Regions from separate parts of the Pseudoalteromonas sp. SA25 genome, predicted to be linked through region 1. Evidence: predicted binding sites of a transcription regulator. Region 1 holds the regulator's gene; each other region holds the start of a gene.
The links. The regulator sigma-54, encoded in region 1, starts transcription at its own class of promoters, with help from an activator protein. The targets are predictions, from matches to a motif close to GTTGGCACGNNNNTNGNNT.
Positions count from the first base shown of each region.

Region 2: a site for sigma-54 is predicted at 1,883-1,901, ahead of GQR45_RS03230 (BON domain-containing protein). Genes of this name have one in related genera too.
Region 3: a site for sigma-54 is predicted at 3,053-3,071, ahead of flgJ (flagellar assembly peptidoglycan hydrolase FlgJ). Genes of this name have one in related genera too.
Region 4: a site for sigma-54 is predicted at 1,749-1,767, ahead of fliS (flagellar export chaperone FliS). Genes of this name have one in related genera too.

Region 1 is NZ_WTKV01000001.1:59,473-63,739, forward strand. Features, by position in the region: gene lptC (LPS export ABC transporter periplasmic protein LptC) at 1-152, shown strand, start outside; gene lptA (lipopolysaccharide transport periplasmic protein LptA) at 142-681, shown strand; gene lptB (LPS export ABC transporter ATP-binding protein) at 684-1,409, shown strand; gene GQR45_RS00330 (RNA polymerase factor sigma-54) at 1,479-2,978, shown strand; gene hpf (ribosome hibernation promoting factor) at 3,004-3,291, shown strand; gene ptsN (PTS IIA-like nitrogen regulatory protein PtsN) at 3,296-3,748, shown strand; gene rapZ (RNase adapter RapZ) at 3,767-4,267, shown strand, end outside.
Region 2 is NZ_WTKV01000003.1:69,133-73,399, reverse strand. Features, by position in the region: partial or broken gene GQR45_RS03240 (hypothetical protein) at 176-672, opposite strand; gene GQR45_RS03235 (YqaE/Pmp3 family membrane protein) at 1,050-1,208, opposite strand; gene GQR45_RS03230 (BON domain-containing protein) at 1,281-1,847, opposite strand; gene GQR45_RS03225 (LiaF domain-containing protein) at 2,176-2,844, shown strand; gene GQR45_RS03220 (VOC family protein) at 2,883-3,299, opposite strand; gene suhB (inositol-1-monophosphatase) at 3,576-4,267, shown strand, end outside.
Region 3 is NZ_WTKV01000021.1:2,954-7,220, forward strand. Features, by position in the region: gene flgK (flagellar hook-associated protein FlgK) at 1-1,998, opposite strand, end outside; gene flgJ (flagellar assembly peptidoglycan hydrolase FlgJ) at 2,000-3,016, opposite strand; gene GQR45_RS15950 (flagellar basal body P-ring protein FlgI) at 3,175-4,267, opposite strand, start outside.
Region 4 is NZ_WTKV01000005.1:2,432-6,698, forward strand. Features, by position in the region: gene fliD (flagellar filament capping protein FliD) at 1-838, shown strand, start outside; gene GQR45_RS05260 (hypothetical protein) at 986-1,297, opposite strand; gene fliS (flagellar export chaperone FliS) at 1,306-1,707, opposite strand; gene GQR45_RS05270 (6-hydroxymethylpterin diphosphokinase MptE-like protein) at 1,953-3,971, shown strand.

The sequences.
Region 1 (4,267 bases):
TAGATATAAAGCTATTAACAATGCGTTCGGAGCAACCCGTTATCATCACTGGACCCAATTTAAAAATCACTGGTAAAGGCCTAGAAGCCGACTTAAAAACCGAAGTGATAAAACTAATTAACCATACGCGAACCATATATTATGACCAATAAAATATTAAAATCACTTATTATTCCTACACTTATACTAGCGTTTAATAGTGGTGCTGCAGAGCAAAACACGCAACCGACTGCAAATCAAATTTCAATAAGTGCCGACAAGCAAGAAGGTCAATTAAAAGCTAATGTCGGGATTTTTGAGAAAAACGTTGAAATTATTCACGGTAACCGCCGTATCACAGCCGACCGCTTAGAAGTACATAAACGCGATGAACTTGGTGATAATAAACAATTATTAATTGCTACAGGTAGCCCTGCGCACTTTGAAGAAAAGCAATCAGATGGCACAACTATGAGCGCCAGTGCTGACGAAGTACGTTATGATGTATCTAAGCGTTTTTTAACGCTTGTTGGTAATGCACAAGTATCGCAAGCGGGACAAAAAATAAATGCTAAAAGCATTACCTACGATATAGAGCAGCAGCTAATCAGTGCCGAAAAAGATGAAAACTCAACTGACCGCGTTCACACAATTTTAGTGCCAATCGAGACTAAAAAAAGTAAAAAAAGCGACAAAGGTTAACCATGAGCACATTAAAAGCAGAGCTATTAGCAAAGAGCTATAAAGGCCGTGAAGTTGTAAAAAACGTCGGCCTTGAAGTCAAAGCTGGCAGTATTGTTGGCTTACTTGGCCCTAACGGCGCAGGTAAAACCACCACGTTTTATATGATAGTAGGACTTGTACCTAGCGACAAAGGTAAAATATCGATAGACGATAACGATATTACTCTTTTACCTATGCATAGTCGTGCTAGATTAGGCATTGGCTACTTACCGCAAGAGTCTTCAATATTCAGAAAGCTGACTGTTTATCAAAACTTAATGGCCATTTTAGAAACGCGCAAAGAGTTAAATAAACAAGCTAGAGAAGACACTCTCGATAAATTATTAGATGAATTTAGCATACAACACATTCGCGATAGCCAAGGTATGGCATTGTCAGGTGGCGAACGTCGTCGTGTTGAAATAGCACGTGCGCTGGCAGCAGATCCTAAATTTATATTACTGGATGAACCATTTGCAGGTGTTGACCCTATTTCGGTATTAGACATAAAGAAAATAATAGAACATCTTAAAAATCGTGGGATTGGTGTATTAATTACCGATCATAACGTAAGAGAAACCCTTGATGTTTGTGAAAAAGCCTACATTGTTTCTCATGGGGAGCTGATTGCATCAGGTACTCCAGAACACGTATTAAATGATAAAACAGTACGCGATGTTTACTTAGGCGAGCAATTTAGGCTGTAACATTTACGCCATGTCTTTAAGCATCTGCTAGTATTAATTATAACAACATAAAAGGATTGTTAGAGATACATGAGGCAATCACTACAGCTGCGCATGGGCCAGCAACTTACAATGACTCCACAGCTGCAACAAGCTATTCGTTTGTTGCAACTCAGTACATTGGATCTCCAGCAAGAAATACAAGAAGCTCTCGACAGCAACCCGCTATTAGAGGTTGAAGAAGCAGACTATTCAGAAGACGCTGCAGGTAAAAACGAGCAAAAAGCAGATACAGATGACATAACTGTTAGCGCATCTGCCGATGATGCTCCAAGCGAATACGAACAAGATAGTGGTGAAGCACTTGCAAAAGACACGCTAAGTGACGACATGGCTATGGATGTTAGTTGGGATGAGTACATGAGTGCCGCCCCAGCAGCATCATCGGGTCCGATGCCTGAAGACGAATCAATATACCAAGGTGCCTCTACTGAAACGCTCCATGAGTATTTAATGTGGCAGTTACAACTAACGCCATTTAGCCCTACAGACGAAGCTATTGCTATTGCTATTGTAGAAGCCGTCGATGATTCAGGTATTTTAACACTAAGCTGCGAAGAGATTTTAGAAAGCTTTAATCAAGAAAACGAAGATGATAACGAAGTCGAACTTGATGAAATTGAAGCTGTATTAAAACGCATCCAGCTGTTTGATCCTGTTGGTATTGCTGCACGTAGTTTACAAGAGTGTTTGTGTATTCAGCTTAACCAGTTTGATAAAGAAACACCTTACATTAATGAAACAAAAATGATTTTAACCGAGCATATTGATTTATTAGCTGCTCGTGACTATCGTACATTAATGAAGAAAACTAAGCTCAAAGAAGAAGAGCTTAAAGAAGTAATGACATTAATACATACTCTTAGCCCTAAACCTGCAGATACTATTGTAAGAGAAGAGTCTGAGTATGTTATTCCTGATGTGTCAGTTAAAAAAATTAAAGGCCGCTGGGTTGTTGAGTTAAACCCAGATAGCATGCCTAAAATTCGTGTTAATAGCCAATACGCGGCAATGTCTCGCACTGTAAAATCCAGTGGTGACAGCCAGTTTATTCGCTCGCATTTACAAGAAGCTAAATGGTTTATTAAAAGCTTAGAAAGTAGAAACGACACGCTATTAAAAGTAACAAATTGTATTGTTAAGCAACAACAAGGCTTTTTTGAACACGGTCCTGAAGCCATGAAACCAATGGTTTTAAATGATGTTGCTGAAATGGTAGAAATGCACGAATCAACAATTTCGCGCGTAACAACCCAAAAGTATATGCACACACCCCGTGGTATATTTGAGCTTAAATATTTTTTCTCAAGCCATGTAAGCACCGAAAACGGTGGTGAATGTTCATCTACAGCAATCCGTGCGCTTATCCGAAAATTAATCGCAGCAGAAAACTCAGCAAAACCATTGAGTGATAGCAAAATAGCGGATATATTGGCTGAGCAAGGAATTAAAGTAGCGAGACGTACAATCGCAAAATACCGCGAATCTCTGGCTATTCCACCGTCAAATCAACGTAAAAGTTTGATTTAAGACGCAAAAAAAGAGGGTAATGCTTATGCAACTAAACTTAACTGGTCGTCACGTAGAATTAACCGATTCACTAAGAGACTATATTAATACCAAATTTGCGAAGCTAGAAAGACACTCTGATCATATTAATAATGTTCATGTCATTCTCGATGTAGAAAAATTAAATCAAAAAGCAGAAGCCACCATACACGTAAGCGGTGCTGAGCTATTTGCCTCTACAGAACATCAAGATATGTATGCCGCCATTGACTCGTTGATCGACAAGCTCGATCGACAAGTAATTAAACACAAAGAGAAGCTTGCTCGACACTAATATGATGAAATTAAGCTCACTTATATGCCAGGACTGCAGCAAAGCTGCGGTCCTTTTTAATAGCAAAAAAAGAATTTTAGAGTTCATTAGCGAACTTGCTCACGACAAACTTCCGTATTTACCGCAACAAGATATTCTTAATGCTTTAATGAGCAGAGAGAAACTCGGTAGTACAGGTATAGGGCGTGGCATTGCCATTCCTCATGGAAGAATGAGCGGTGCAGAAGAGCCTTTGGCTTTAGTACTCGTTAGCGAAACTCCAATAAATTTTGATGCAATCGATAATCGCCCTGTTGATATTTTCGTCGCACTCATCGTACCAGATGGCGATAACCAGCAGCACTTAAAGACTCTAGCAACCATTGCTGATAAACTAAACAACAAAGATTTTTGTAAACAGTTACGCAGTGCAAAATCAGATACTGAGCTTTACCAAGTTATTGTCAATCAATCATAGTTTTATAAAGGGTGTTAAATGGAGTTAATTATCATAAGCGGTCGCTCTGGTTCTGGAAAGTCGGTTGCTTTACGCGTTGTAGAAGATTTAGGTTATTATTGCGTAGATAATATTCCAGTTAACTTGCTTCCTTCATTAGTTCGCAGTGTGTCTGATAGCTATGATAAAATTGCTGTTAGCATTGATGTGCGTAACATCCCTAAGCAACAAGATGAATTTAACGATATTCTTGAATACTTGCCTGGCTTTGCAAAACCTACTTTATTTTATTTAGATAGCGACGATCAAACATTGATCAAACGTTTTTCTGAAACTCGTAGATTACACCCACTATCAATTGACTCGTTGCCTCTTGATTTAGCCATCAAAAAAGAAAAAGAATTACTTGATGTATTAATCACCCGCGCCGACTTTATGATAGATACAACTGATTTGAGTGTTCATCAACTTGCTGAATCTATTCGTGAAAAGATTTTAGGTAAAAAAGATAAGCAACTGATTGTCACGTTTGAATCGTTT
Region 2 (4,267 bases), on a different contig from region 1:
TTTTTAGGTGCTTGTCACTACCAAACACCTTTATTTTAACAATCAGTAAGCTAACTGCTTAAATAGTAATCTTTTAGGTGGGTATAAGCATAAAATACAAGATATTCCCCATGATATTCTCTGCATTAAATTATAAAAACCTTCCTCCCACATGTAGTCTTTTGTATTTAACGCTCTACTTTTTAAGTAAAGCTAACATATATGTGTAGGCATACATGGCTGTAAAAAATATGCTTGGGGCTACTGTAAGTGCCAAATTAGGTGTCTGATTGATTACATTCACCATAATCACTAAGCTCGATTGAACAGTAATCGGAATAATAGGCGCAAAAAGTACACCTGCTATTTTTTGTTACCTAAATACGAGGCGCTAGAGTTAATTGCATTATTGAAGCTTTGTCGTATTGCTACGTTTTGTGGTGTTTTAGAATGAAACATACAAATAACTGGAGTTACAAACGCAAGCGTTACATAACTAGACTTATACTTGTTGACGACCTTTTCTAAAATAAAAGCAAAAAACAGCGTTACAAATCCACTATACAAACCTTGTACTAATGCAGCTTGAAGCGTGACCGATTTAGCAATATCTGCCGAACTGTTCGCCCAGTAGGCCCAGCTAAAATAAAAAACGAATGACACAACGCCTGACAGTATAAGTCGAATATTCAATTAGCTACCTCAATATGCGTAAAAGCTTGGTTTAATGATAACACTAGAAGTGATGGTAATATTGTCACTAAATAATAGAGTAATTAATCGCGTATTGTAGATATATAAACAAACTAATGTTAAAGATTTCCTAACTGGCATCAATACAGAATCAGAACACTGCAGTTAGTTAGAAAGCTTAATTGAAGTAAGCAATGGTTTGGCTGAGGGAATTTTGGGAGTGAGTTACAAGAAATAATCACTTAGTTTGAGTAAATTAAAAATTAGATTTTGATAAAAAATATTTAATTTAAAAACTAATATTGTGAGCCGAACAGTACTGTGGCAATTGTATCATTAGGCCTCAGTAGTCGGCTTACACAATATATAATCTGTCATTATTTTTTCGCAATAATGTAGATTGCATGTATTAAACCTGGGAAATAACCTAGCAGTGTTAATAAAATATTTAACCAAAAATGCATACCTAAGCCAACTTGCAAAAACACACCTAATGGCGGTAATAAAACCGAAAGTATTATACGAATAATATCCATGACTAAACTCCATTTAAATTAAGCATTAAAAAGGCGTAAAGCCCAGTGTTAGTGGGCCTTAACTATACTGTATTATTCAGCAACAATAGCTAGTTTATCAACTACGTCACGAACATCTTCAGCATTTTTAGCAATTTTAACTGCTAGTTGTTTTTCAGCTTCAGACTCTACTGAACCGTTCAGAGTTACAATACCGTTGTCGGTATCAACATCAATGTCTGTACCACCTACTTCTGAGTCAAACAGGAAGCGAGTTGTGATTACAGTGGTGATTTTAGCGTCCGTTAGGTCGTTATCATCATCGTCCATCATGTCATTGCTTTTATCTTTGGTATCCATGCTTTTAACAACAGTAAGGCTGTTATCAACATCAGATACACCATCTAGGCTAAGTACAAGTTCTTCTGCTAGCTCTTTATCAAGCTCGCTATTAACTTTACCAGTAAGTACTACTTTGCCATTTTTTACATCAGTGTTAATGTCAAAGTTGTTTAGATTAGTGTTCATAAGTAGAACTGTTTCTGCCTTACCATCAATCCAAGCATCTTTACTTTCGTTTTCCCAGCTGTTTGCTTGGGCACCCATAGCCGTAGTACCAAGAACTAGAGCTGCGATAATAGACTTGTTAAATGTTTTCATAATCTTTCTCCTTTTGATTAAAGACACTTTAACTAATGCGAGCTTTGGGCCAACTTTATTTATACTTAAATTTCAATAGGTTGAGTTTATTTTGGAGTGAGGCATTATCTATAGTTGTGTAACTATTTACAGGCTACTCGGTAAAACTTTCTCAAATAGTGAAAATAGCTAGATAATTGCATTTTTGGTTAATCTATCGTTAATATAACAAAATAAAAAACATCATTATAAATTAACCTACTGATAATTAAGGTGATTATATTTGGTGCGTGCTTTGCATATAAACATCAAGAGCAGTATCAATAGTAAATATAATAAGGAATGCCCCATGTCTGTAAAAGTTGAAGACCGCCCAATAGAGCAAGTACGCGAACAAGTGATTGACCAATTAATTTATAATTACAGTCATGGGGTTATTTCTGTTGATGCATTTGAAAGACGACTCGATAACGCGATGGATGCACCTAATAACGACGCTCTTTTAGCCTTAGTAGAAGACTTAACACTTAATACCGATCAGCAATATAAAGCAGAAAAACAATCGCAATTTAAACCACATTATAGTGCACAGCAAAACAGTGATGATGATTTTACATTACGCAGTATTTTAGGCTCTAACGAACGAAGCGGTCAGTGGGTCGTGCCAAAAAATATATATTTAAGTAACTTTATGGGATCGGTGGTACTTGATTTTACTGATGCCATTTTTGCGCATCAAAATGTAACTATTCACGTTAACTGTATTTTTGGTAGCGATGAGATTTACGTACCAGAGCATGTAAATGTAGTGTCTAAAATGTTTTGTATTTTAAGTAGTCTTGAAAATAAATCTGTGTCGCTTAACAAACGCCAAGGTCCTACTATTCATATTGAAGGAAAGGCAGTTATGGGATCGGTTGAAGTAAAAATAAAGCGCACAATTAAAGAAAAATTTATGAGCTTTGCAAATGAGCTAAAAACCCAGTTTGGCACGGGTAATAATAACCGCTCACTATAATTGAGTAGCAGCACTTTAGCGTGCTGCTGAGTATTTTATTATAAATCGTTATTTCGCTCGCTTGGTACATCACTTAAATACTCTACAAATTCCACCTCAAACCCGGCGGGATCAATAAAGTAGACATTCTTTCTGAAAGGATTCTCGCTACCTTGCTTGCTTACTGTAAAACCCACTTTATTTAAGCGCATTACTACTGCGCTTAAATTATTAGTTACATAAGCAAAGTGTGCAAAACCAATTTGATGGCCCGATAAGTTTCTGTTTTCACCCTCACCATGGCTGCTTATCGCAATGTAATGCGTGTCATCTCCAAAGTGTACCCAGCGTCTTGGTTTTCCATGCCAATCGCCTCTGCCCTCACTTCTAATCGACCAATGTGGAAATACAGCGCGATAAAATTTAAGCATGCTATCTATATCACTCGCGACTAAGTTTACGTGCTCTAAATACATAATGTTGTCCTATCAATTAAGTTAGGATTACGATAAAACCTCAAGCTAACTTTAGGTAAAGCGTTATTTAAAATTAATTAAATTTAATTAACACACAAAGGAACATAATGACTTATTAGTTGCTCATTATTATTTTTTAAAAATATAGACACTTTTCAATCTTGTATAAAAAACAAACATAAGTATTTAGGGTTTATTGTTTACTTTATGTCAAAAGTCGCTAAAATACGCCGGCTGAAATATATAAACGTTCTTTTACAACCCAAAGGTAATACCATGCATCCAATGTTAAACATTGCGGTTCGCGCTGCGCGCAACGCAGGCAAAATTTTACTTCGCGCAAGTGAAGATTTATCAAAAGTTGAAGTGCAACAAAAAGGCGCTAACGACTTAGTAACTAACATTGATAAAGAAGCCGAAGCCGTAATTCGTGACACTATTTTACAGTCTTACCCTACTCACTCTATTGTTGGTGAAGAATTAGGTGAGCATAAAGGCAAGGATGATGATTACCAATGGATTGTAGATCCTATCGATGGAACAACTAACTTCATCAAAGGTATCCCTCATTACGCGGTTTCTATCGCACTTAAAGTTAAAGGTCGTTTAGACCAAGCTGTTATTTATGATCCAATTCGTGGTGAGCTTTTCACTGCATCTCGCGGTCAAGGCACTCAGTTAAACAGCAAACGTCTACGTGTTAGCAAAACTACGGTTCTTGCAGGCACTGTACTTGCTACTGGTTTCCCTTTCAAAAACAAAAACCACATGGATGCATACACTGAAGCGTTTAAAGCATTATTTGTACACACTGCAGACATTCGCCGCGCTGGTTGTTCTGCTTTAGATATGGCATACGTTGCAGCTGGCCGTGTTGATGGATTTTTTGAAATTGGTTTAAAACCTTGGAACTCTGCTGCAGGCGAACTTATGGTTAAAGAAGCGGGCGGTATGGTTGTAGATTTCGC
Region 3 (4,267 bases), on a different contig from region 1:
ATATGATTGTTGAAAACGCAGTAAATTCGCGGCCTCTTCATCAAGGTTTACTCCAGATAACGACTCGTACCATGCCTCAGATTGCTGTGCTAGTGCGTCAAATGCAGCCCCACTTGTGATTGCTTGGCCAGTTATAACACCTATATCACTCACTAATCCTGAATAAGCTTGGTTGAACGTTTTATGGTTGTCGGCCGTTGCTGTTGTTTCTACATTTAAACGGACTAACTCGCCATTTTGTAAGTCAGCTAATTTTAAACCATTACGGTTATCATCAAAGCCGCCTTCGTTAAACTCAAGTGTAAATGTGTCGCCTGTTGCTGGTGTTCCTTCTATATCAAAGTCAAAACCATATGAATCATAAGGAGCGCCCAGACCTGCTAAAACATTTTTACCCGGTGGCGCTATCGTTACTGCCACATCAGTGCCACTACCATCGCTAATTAAATAATCATTGGTACCTGTAGCTTTAACAAGTGTTATTTCACCGTTTGTTAAGCCTGGTGCTGAAGTAAAACCACCGGAGGTAACACTTGTTACTTCTCCCGCTGAAATAGTAGCGGTGCCTATATTATTTAAATCGTTAGCAGTACGGATTGGCGATGCTAGTGCTAAATCTTCTGTGCGCCCTGTTGCAAGTGTAATACTTGAAGCGGCATCTGAATTAAGCTTTATTTGAAACTGATCTCCCACGTTACCTGTTTTGGTTGTATCTATATTTAATTGTAGTCCGAAAGAGTCTTTTACCGTTGCTAACACTTCTGGTGTTGTAGCTGTTGCCGCTTGATAAGGGACTGCATTTCGAATATCGTCTGCATTTATGATCCCATCAGCTGGGATATCTGCAACTGATGGATCACCTAGCGGCTCGCCTTTATTATCTACTGGTTGAATAGAAACCGATGTTGCACTGGTATAAGTAATAATAAAGTCACTAGCAGGAAGTTCACTGCCTTTACCGGGCTCTACCGTTGCAGTCATACCAGCATCACCAGTATTCGCTTGATACGCATAAGCGCCAACGGTAGGTATATTAAAAATATTACCACCTAGCTGACCTGTTGCATCCATACCCAATTTGTTTTGTTCGTTAAATGCATCAGCTATCGCTAAGCCCATTTGGCCAATTTGGTTTTGCGCAGGGACTAATATGTCATCTCTAAAAGCAAGTAAGCCGCCAATTTTTCCTTTAAGCTTGCTTACATCAACTTCAAGCGGCACTGCTTTGCCACCATTAACGTCAAGCGTGAATTCTTTAAAATTAGGATCGGGGTCGCCTGTCATCGAAAATAAGTTAAATGCACCATTTTGCATAACCACTGCTTCGCCTGTGCCCATAAAAACGAGTTTTTCGCCATTTGGACCATCAAGCGTTTCTATGTCTATTAGCTCTGATAAGTCGCGTATTGCTTTATCGCGTTCGTTATAGGTAGAGCTGGCATCTGCGGCGTTATTAGTGCCATTAACTGCCGCAATATTTTGATTTAGCGTACTAATACTTTGAATTAGTGAGTTTGCTTCATCTGAAAATATTTCGAGCTGCTCGTTCACTACACTTTTTTGATCAAGCACGATGCCCGAAAGCCTATCCATTTGATCAATTAAGCTTTGCGCATCTGTCATTACTAATGAGCGGGCAACGTTAGATGACGGCTGATTTAGCGCTTCTTGCACGTTATTAAATAAAGAGTTAATTCCGGTCGAAAGGTTGTTCGACTCTTCAGAAAAAATAGTATCAACTCTATTTGCCTCAGTAATAAACTGATCGAAAAACGATTTATTAGAGGTGTCACGATTTAGCTGTGACTGAGCAAACTCGTTTAGTAATCGGTATGTTTCGCCTCGCCCCACTTGGTTATCAACCATAGTGGTAAACTCTGTACGCTCACGCACATAGCCTACGGTATTTACATTGGCGATATTTTTACTTGTCGTTTGCAGTAGCTCCGAGCTTGCTCTAACCCCAGAACTGGCAATGTTTAATAAATTAAACGACATGTTACTCTACTCCTTGGCGGATCACGTTTGCCGCAATGTCTTTTAGCTGACTGCTATTGAGCACTTTTTTTATTTTGCTGGCATAATTTGGATCGGTTGCATAACCTGCTTTTTGTAATGAATCTAAAAAGTCGTTTGGTTTTGCTGTATTTTGTAATGCTTCTTTGTAGCGTGGGTTTTGCGTTAAAAAATCAACGAAGTCGTTCACGCTATCTTTAATTGAATCGTAGGCTCTAAAGCTGGCTTGTTTTTTAACGGGTGTGCCTTGTTCAAACTCAAGCGTTACTTTACTTGCTTTGTCACCTTCCCAGCTTTTATCTGACTTAATATTAAATAAGTTATTTGAGCTGCCACCGTCACTTTTATTAATAATGTGTTTACCCCAACCGGTTTCAAGTGCCGCTTGTGCAACCATTACTGCAGGGTTTAAACCAATTTTTTGCGCTGCAGTTTTAGCGTGTTCCCACACTGAACTTACAAACTCTTCTGCATTTTTAAATGTTGGGCTATCGGTTTTAGGCTCTGCAGTATCGACTTTAGGCTCAGCAATATCGGCTTTAGTACTCTTAACGATAAGATCGGGTTGCTTATTTTTTTGCTCATGAGGAAGCGCGGATCCGACTTGTGTATCGCTAAAAATATCGTTGGTTGTTCTAAGCACCGAGCCTGGCATAAAGTTTTTAGACTCAGGCGATAACTGCTGAACAATTAAATCGGCAAGGCCTAATGAGCCATTTGATGAAAGCTCTGTTGAAAGTTGCTGATCGTGCATTTCTTCAAAAAACTTTACGCCACTTGAATTAAATGGACTGTCTTTATCTTCAAATGCTTCGTTAGCTTTGCGCATTCCTTTGAGCAACATTTGCGTAAAAATAGCTTCAAATTGTGCGGCCGCTTTTTTGAGCGCAGCTTTGGAAGCATCAGTTGATGCATCGCCACTCGTTAAGGCTTCTTTACGAAGTGAATCTAAGTTGCCTAAATCAAAAAAGTTTTGTTTATCGAGGTGATTAGTTTCCATCGGCTTTTTGACACAAAATGAATAATGCAGTTAAAAATGCAAAAATTGAGCCACTACCGATAAAACAAGGAAGATAAAAATAATAAACTTAAGTTGCTGTAAATAAAAAGCCCTACATATAGGGCTTAAGTAATACGTTATTTATTGGCTTGGGTTATTTATATAACAACGAGCTGTCCGTTAATTGCGCCGGCTTCTTTTAGTGCTTCTAAAATAGCCATTAGGTCACCAGGCGCTGCGCCTACTTCGTTAATTGCGCGAACTAAATCGTCAAGGCTTACACCTGGATTAAATACAAAGGCGCGCGAGTCGTCTTGGTTTACATCAATAATACTTTGCTGTGTGACAACTGTATCACCGTTTGCTAGCGGGTTTGGTTGTGACACATTTTGTTGTTCTGCAATTGTTACTGTTAAGCCACCGTGAGTTATAGCCGCAGGCTGAAGCTTAACGTTTTTGCCAATGACAATGGTACCGGTGCGCGAGTTAACTATAATTTTAGCGGCCATGTCAGCTGGTTTAAATTCTAAGTTTTCGAGTGTCGATAAGTACGATACACGCTGGGATGCATCGCGTGGTGCTATAACACGAATAGAAACAGAATCTATTGCTTGTGCGCTATTTGGGCCAACTAAGTCATTAATTGTTTTTTCTAGGCGTTTTGCCGTTGTAAAGTCTGGGCGGTTTAAGTTGAAGGTAATGTAATCGCCTTGCATAAATGGGCTTTCTACAGTGCGTTCAACTGTTGCGCCATTTGGTATACGACCAACTGTAGGGGTGTTAATTACAACCTTACTACCATCAAGGCCTTGTGCGCCTAAGCCACCGACAATTAAGCTACCTTGTGCAATAGCGTACACGTTGCCATCTACACCCTTTAAAAAGGTTTGTAGTAAAGTACCGCCACGTAAACTGCCTGCACTACCAATAGAAGAAACCGTAATATCTATTGTTTGTCCGGGCTTTCTAAATGCAGGTAATTCTGCATGCACAGCAACAGCGGCAACATTTTTAATTTTAGGACTTTGAGTTGAAGGTAGCGTAATACCAAAGCTGTTCAACATGCCTCTAAAACTTTGTTGTGTGTATGAGTTTTGCTCGCCAGTACCTGGTAAACCAACCACTAAGCCATAACCAACTAATTGGTTAGAGCGTACGCCTTCAACCATAGACACATCTTTTATGCGCTCAGCACTGGCAGTAAACTGCCAACCTAATAACACAACTAAACATAAAGCTTTAAGGCTATTC
Region 4 (4,267 bases), on a different contig from region 1:
GAATAATACAGATACAGGCGGGTTATCTCGGTTAGCTTATGATGTATCAGACGCAGACACTGCTAACCACACAACTAATTTAACACAAGTTAATGCAGCACAAAATGCACAAATAACAATCGATGGCACTTTGACGGTATCAAGCAATACTAATGAGTTCAGTAATGTGATTGACGGCGTGGATATAACAGCTAAAAAATTGCATGATGTTGACGACGATATTAGTGATATTTCTGTTACCGAAAACAATAATAATATTAAAACAGGCTTAAATAGTTTCATAAGTAGCTACAATGAGTTGTTAGAGCTTAGTAACAACTTGGGGGCTTCAGGTGCAGATGGTGCAGGTGTTATGGCCGGTGATTCGCTACTTCGTGGCGTAATGTCAAAGCTTCGTAGTGAAATCACTGAGTCAGTTGATTTAGGCGATGGTAATTCGTTATCACTTTCGCAATTAGGCGTAGAAACAGACCGCTATGGTGTTTTAACGCTAAATACAGAAACACTAGATGAACAAATAGACGCTAATGTAAATTTAGTGCAACAGTTTTTTGTAGGCGATGACGATGATGGCTTTGCTCAGTCGTTTGATGAGCTAATGAGCTTTTATACAGACTCCGACGGTATTATCCAAAACCGAATAGACAGTAAAACGAATCAACTCGATGATTTAGATGATGATCGCTTGGACCTTGCCAGTAAAATGGAGTCGCTGTCGTCTCGTTTGTACGCTCAATATAATGCTATGGATTTACTAGTGGCGAGTCTTAATAACACCAGTAGTTATGTTCAAGCTCAGTTAGAGAATATGCCAGGCGTAGTTAGACAATCAAATTAATCACTGGGTAAAAAGTATTACAGAGTCAATAAAAAACCGCTAAGTTTAAACTTAGCGGTTTTTTATTGTGTACTGCTCTTTGGTTCAAATAGTAAGATATAGCTAGTACATTTAGTTAGAATAAAAGTCGTTTATTAAAACTATTTACTAGGTGGCTCTATAGGCCTTTATCGCCTTTCCTGATTTTTTATGTTTAATAATAGCTTTTGATGATTCGTTTTTGGCACAGTTCGCTTTTACTAAAATAGTATTTATACGAAGCTGGATTGACTTTAATTCTTCTTCACTTGGTATATCATTGCCCTCGCACCATTGCTTTATTTGGGCATTTAAAGCGTCTAAAAAAGGCTGAGCTTCGTCTGCATTATTATCGCTAACTAATACTTCAATTTTACTCAGTAATGCTCTTATTTGCTCAGAATAGCTTGTTAGCTGTTGTGAATATGTTGGCGTATCCATAATTAAAATTAAACCGTTGGGTTACGTTGCTCTAATGGTATGCTATCCCAGCCTTCTTTAATTTCTTTAACAATACTTGATACTTCAATAATTGCTTCAATATCGTTATTCATATTCGCTTGCGTTAAACGGCGCTGGCAGTAATCGTAAAGTGCCAATAAGTTGTTAGAAATACTAGGGTCTTGCTCTACTTCTAAATTAAGTGCGTCTTGTAGGGCACCAAATAATAAAACACAGGCTGAAATGTTTTCACCCTTCTTTTGTATTTCTTTGCGCTCAATAAATCCTTTTGTTGCTGCTAAACGACCGATAATATTACTAAATATAAGGTTTATTTGTTCGTAAGGTGCCATTTCGGCAATATTACTAGCACGAACTTGACTGTATTTTTTTACTGAGACATGGGCCATGGGAAATCCTAAAATTTAAAACGGTGAAAACTTTATTAGCAAAGCAATAATAATGCCAATGTTTATCATTGCCTCTATATCGACTATTCTTTAGATAACTTAAGTGATTAGATTGTAATAGGCTCTAACCCAAGCATTACAGTGTAACTAACTTTAGTCGATATGTAAAAAGACAGCAATTGCTTGCATCATTTTTTAAGTAACTTAGACTTGAAACTATATAAATTTATTTTAAGGAATCTGTTTTGAATACAGAGAATAATGAGCTAAAAAAAATGATGTTACATGCTACTTTATTAGCAAATATGACTTTATTAAAAGAAAAAATGCCTACCTTATATGATTTTTTTAAAAATTATCACCCTATAAATACGGGTGTAGTAATCGATGATAATGGGGATGAAAATTTATATAATAATAATCAATTTGTTTATAAAGAACCACCACAAAGCTTGGCTAAAAAACAAGTAACTAAGTTTCTAGAAAAACCTGCTTACTACAGTTACGAAATAGGGCATCAATCTGATGAGGACATTGCTTTCAAGCATGCTGCTTTGCTTAAATCTATTTATAATGTCAGAAGTAATAACACTGACAATAAAATTAGTAATCCAGCAAATGAAAGTCAGCTAGACTTTGTGTGTTTTTTAGGAGGAGGGTTAGGCTATCAAATAGAGGTGTTATTAAGCATGAAAAGCGTACCAAATGTGTTTTTATTTGAACCAAATAAAGATAGTTTTTATGCGCTATTACATTGCATAGAATTACGCCCTTTGTTTGAAAAGTGTACAAACAAAGGCGGTCGGTTCTCTATCCGCGTTGGAGGTGATGAGCATAATGTTGTGAATGAAATATCTTCATTTTTATTTCAACAAGGCCACTTCAATATGAGTGTAATGTACTTTTTCAAGCATTATGATAGTCCTCTGATGACTAAAATTGTTGAAAAAATAAAAGTCGCCGGCCATAGTATGCACGCAGGGTGGGGTTTTTTTGAAGATGAAATAATAGGTTTATCTCACACTTTAGCTAATTTGAATGCAAAATTTCCTATATTAAAAAAACCTTCTTTATTTAAAAACCCATTGCAAGACTCACCTGTATTTGTTGTAGCAAACGGACCTTCGTTAGATTTAGCGATAGATTTTTTAAAAGAAAATCAAGAAAACGTAATCATCATCTCGTGTGGTACGGCATTGAAAGCATTATTAGTCAATAAGATCGTTCCTGATATTCATGTTGAAATGGAGCGTGTGGCGGGTTTATTAGATTGGGTCAATGTTGTTGAGCGAACTAATGATTTGACAGTAAAATTAAAAGATCTAAATATTGTTGCTCTAAATACGGTATATGATGAGGTTTTAAAACGTTTTAAAACAGCTTATTTACTTCCTAAGGTTAGTGATTGTGGTGGAAGCTTTATTCGTGGGCTTGATATGAAAGCGCAGTACACCTACCCTGAATATATCAATCCTACAGTATCTAATACTAGTTTAGCGATCGCTGATAAACTTGGTTTTAAAGACGTTTATTTAGTTGGTATGGATTTTGGTTTTGTTTCACTAGATAACCACCACTCTAAACATAGTATCTATTTTGATAGTGACTTTAAGCATAAGGAATTAATGAAGAAGCTAATGAAGGGAGATATGTATGTGAAAGGCAACTTTAGAGATAGAGTATTAACTACTTACACGTTTGATTCGTCAAAATTTAATATAGAGCTGTTACTGGAAGAAAATAAACATATTCATGCATTTAATACTTCTGATGGTGCTTTTATATCCAATACTATACCTAAGAAAATAGCTGATATTGAAATTAATGAAAAAATAAATAATAAAAAAGAAAAAATTACAAAACTTCTTAAAGAAGCATCATCTCTAGACATTACACAGCTAAGCGAAATTGACAATAATATAGCCGAGATTAAAACTAGAACCAAATTGATATTAGGGCACTTAATTTCAATAACAACACCTTATTTTAATGATCGAGAAAATCTTGCTAATGCATTCACAATTCAAAATAAAATATTATTAGGGTTGTACGGGAGTCCGAATCATAATGATGTTTCTGTCTATTGGTTAATACAAGGGACATTTAGATATTTTCAAACATATATCATGGTAAACACTTATTATTATAGTAATTCAGAATCTCGAGCTGAATTTATGAATGCATGCATAGATGCCTTTCATAGTCATTTGAATGACATCTATATAGAGTTTGTCGAAAACTACGATAAACCGGCAAAAGTTTAACTTATTTCTTTGACAGCCGTACTATTAGAGCTAGTAAAATCCTATAGGTACTAGGTTACAAGAACGAGTTGATTGCGAAGAGGGAAGGCTGAAAAGTAATGTGATGCTCTTGCATTTAGTATAAAGCAGTCAAAAGTAGAACATTAGTAACCAAGTACTCTACAAATATAAAAGTTTCTATACACAAAAGTTATAGTATTTGAGTGTTGAGTCATTTATTCAGAAAAATACAAAATATTTCATCTACGTAAGGGCAAGACTTGTTGGTGACTATAGACTGGGTAGTGTGGACATAA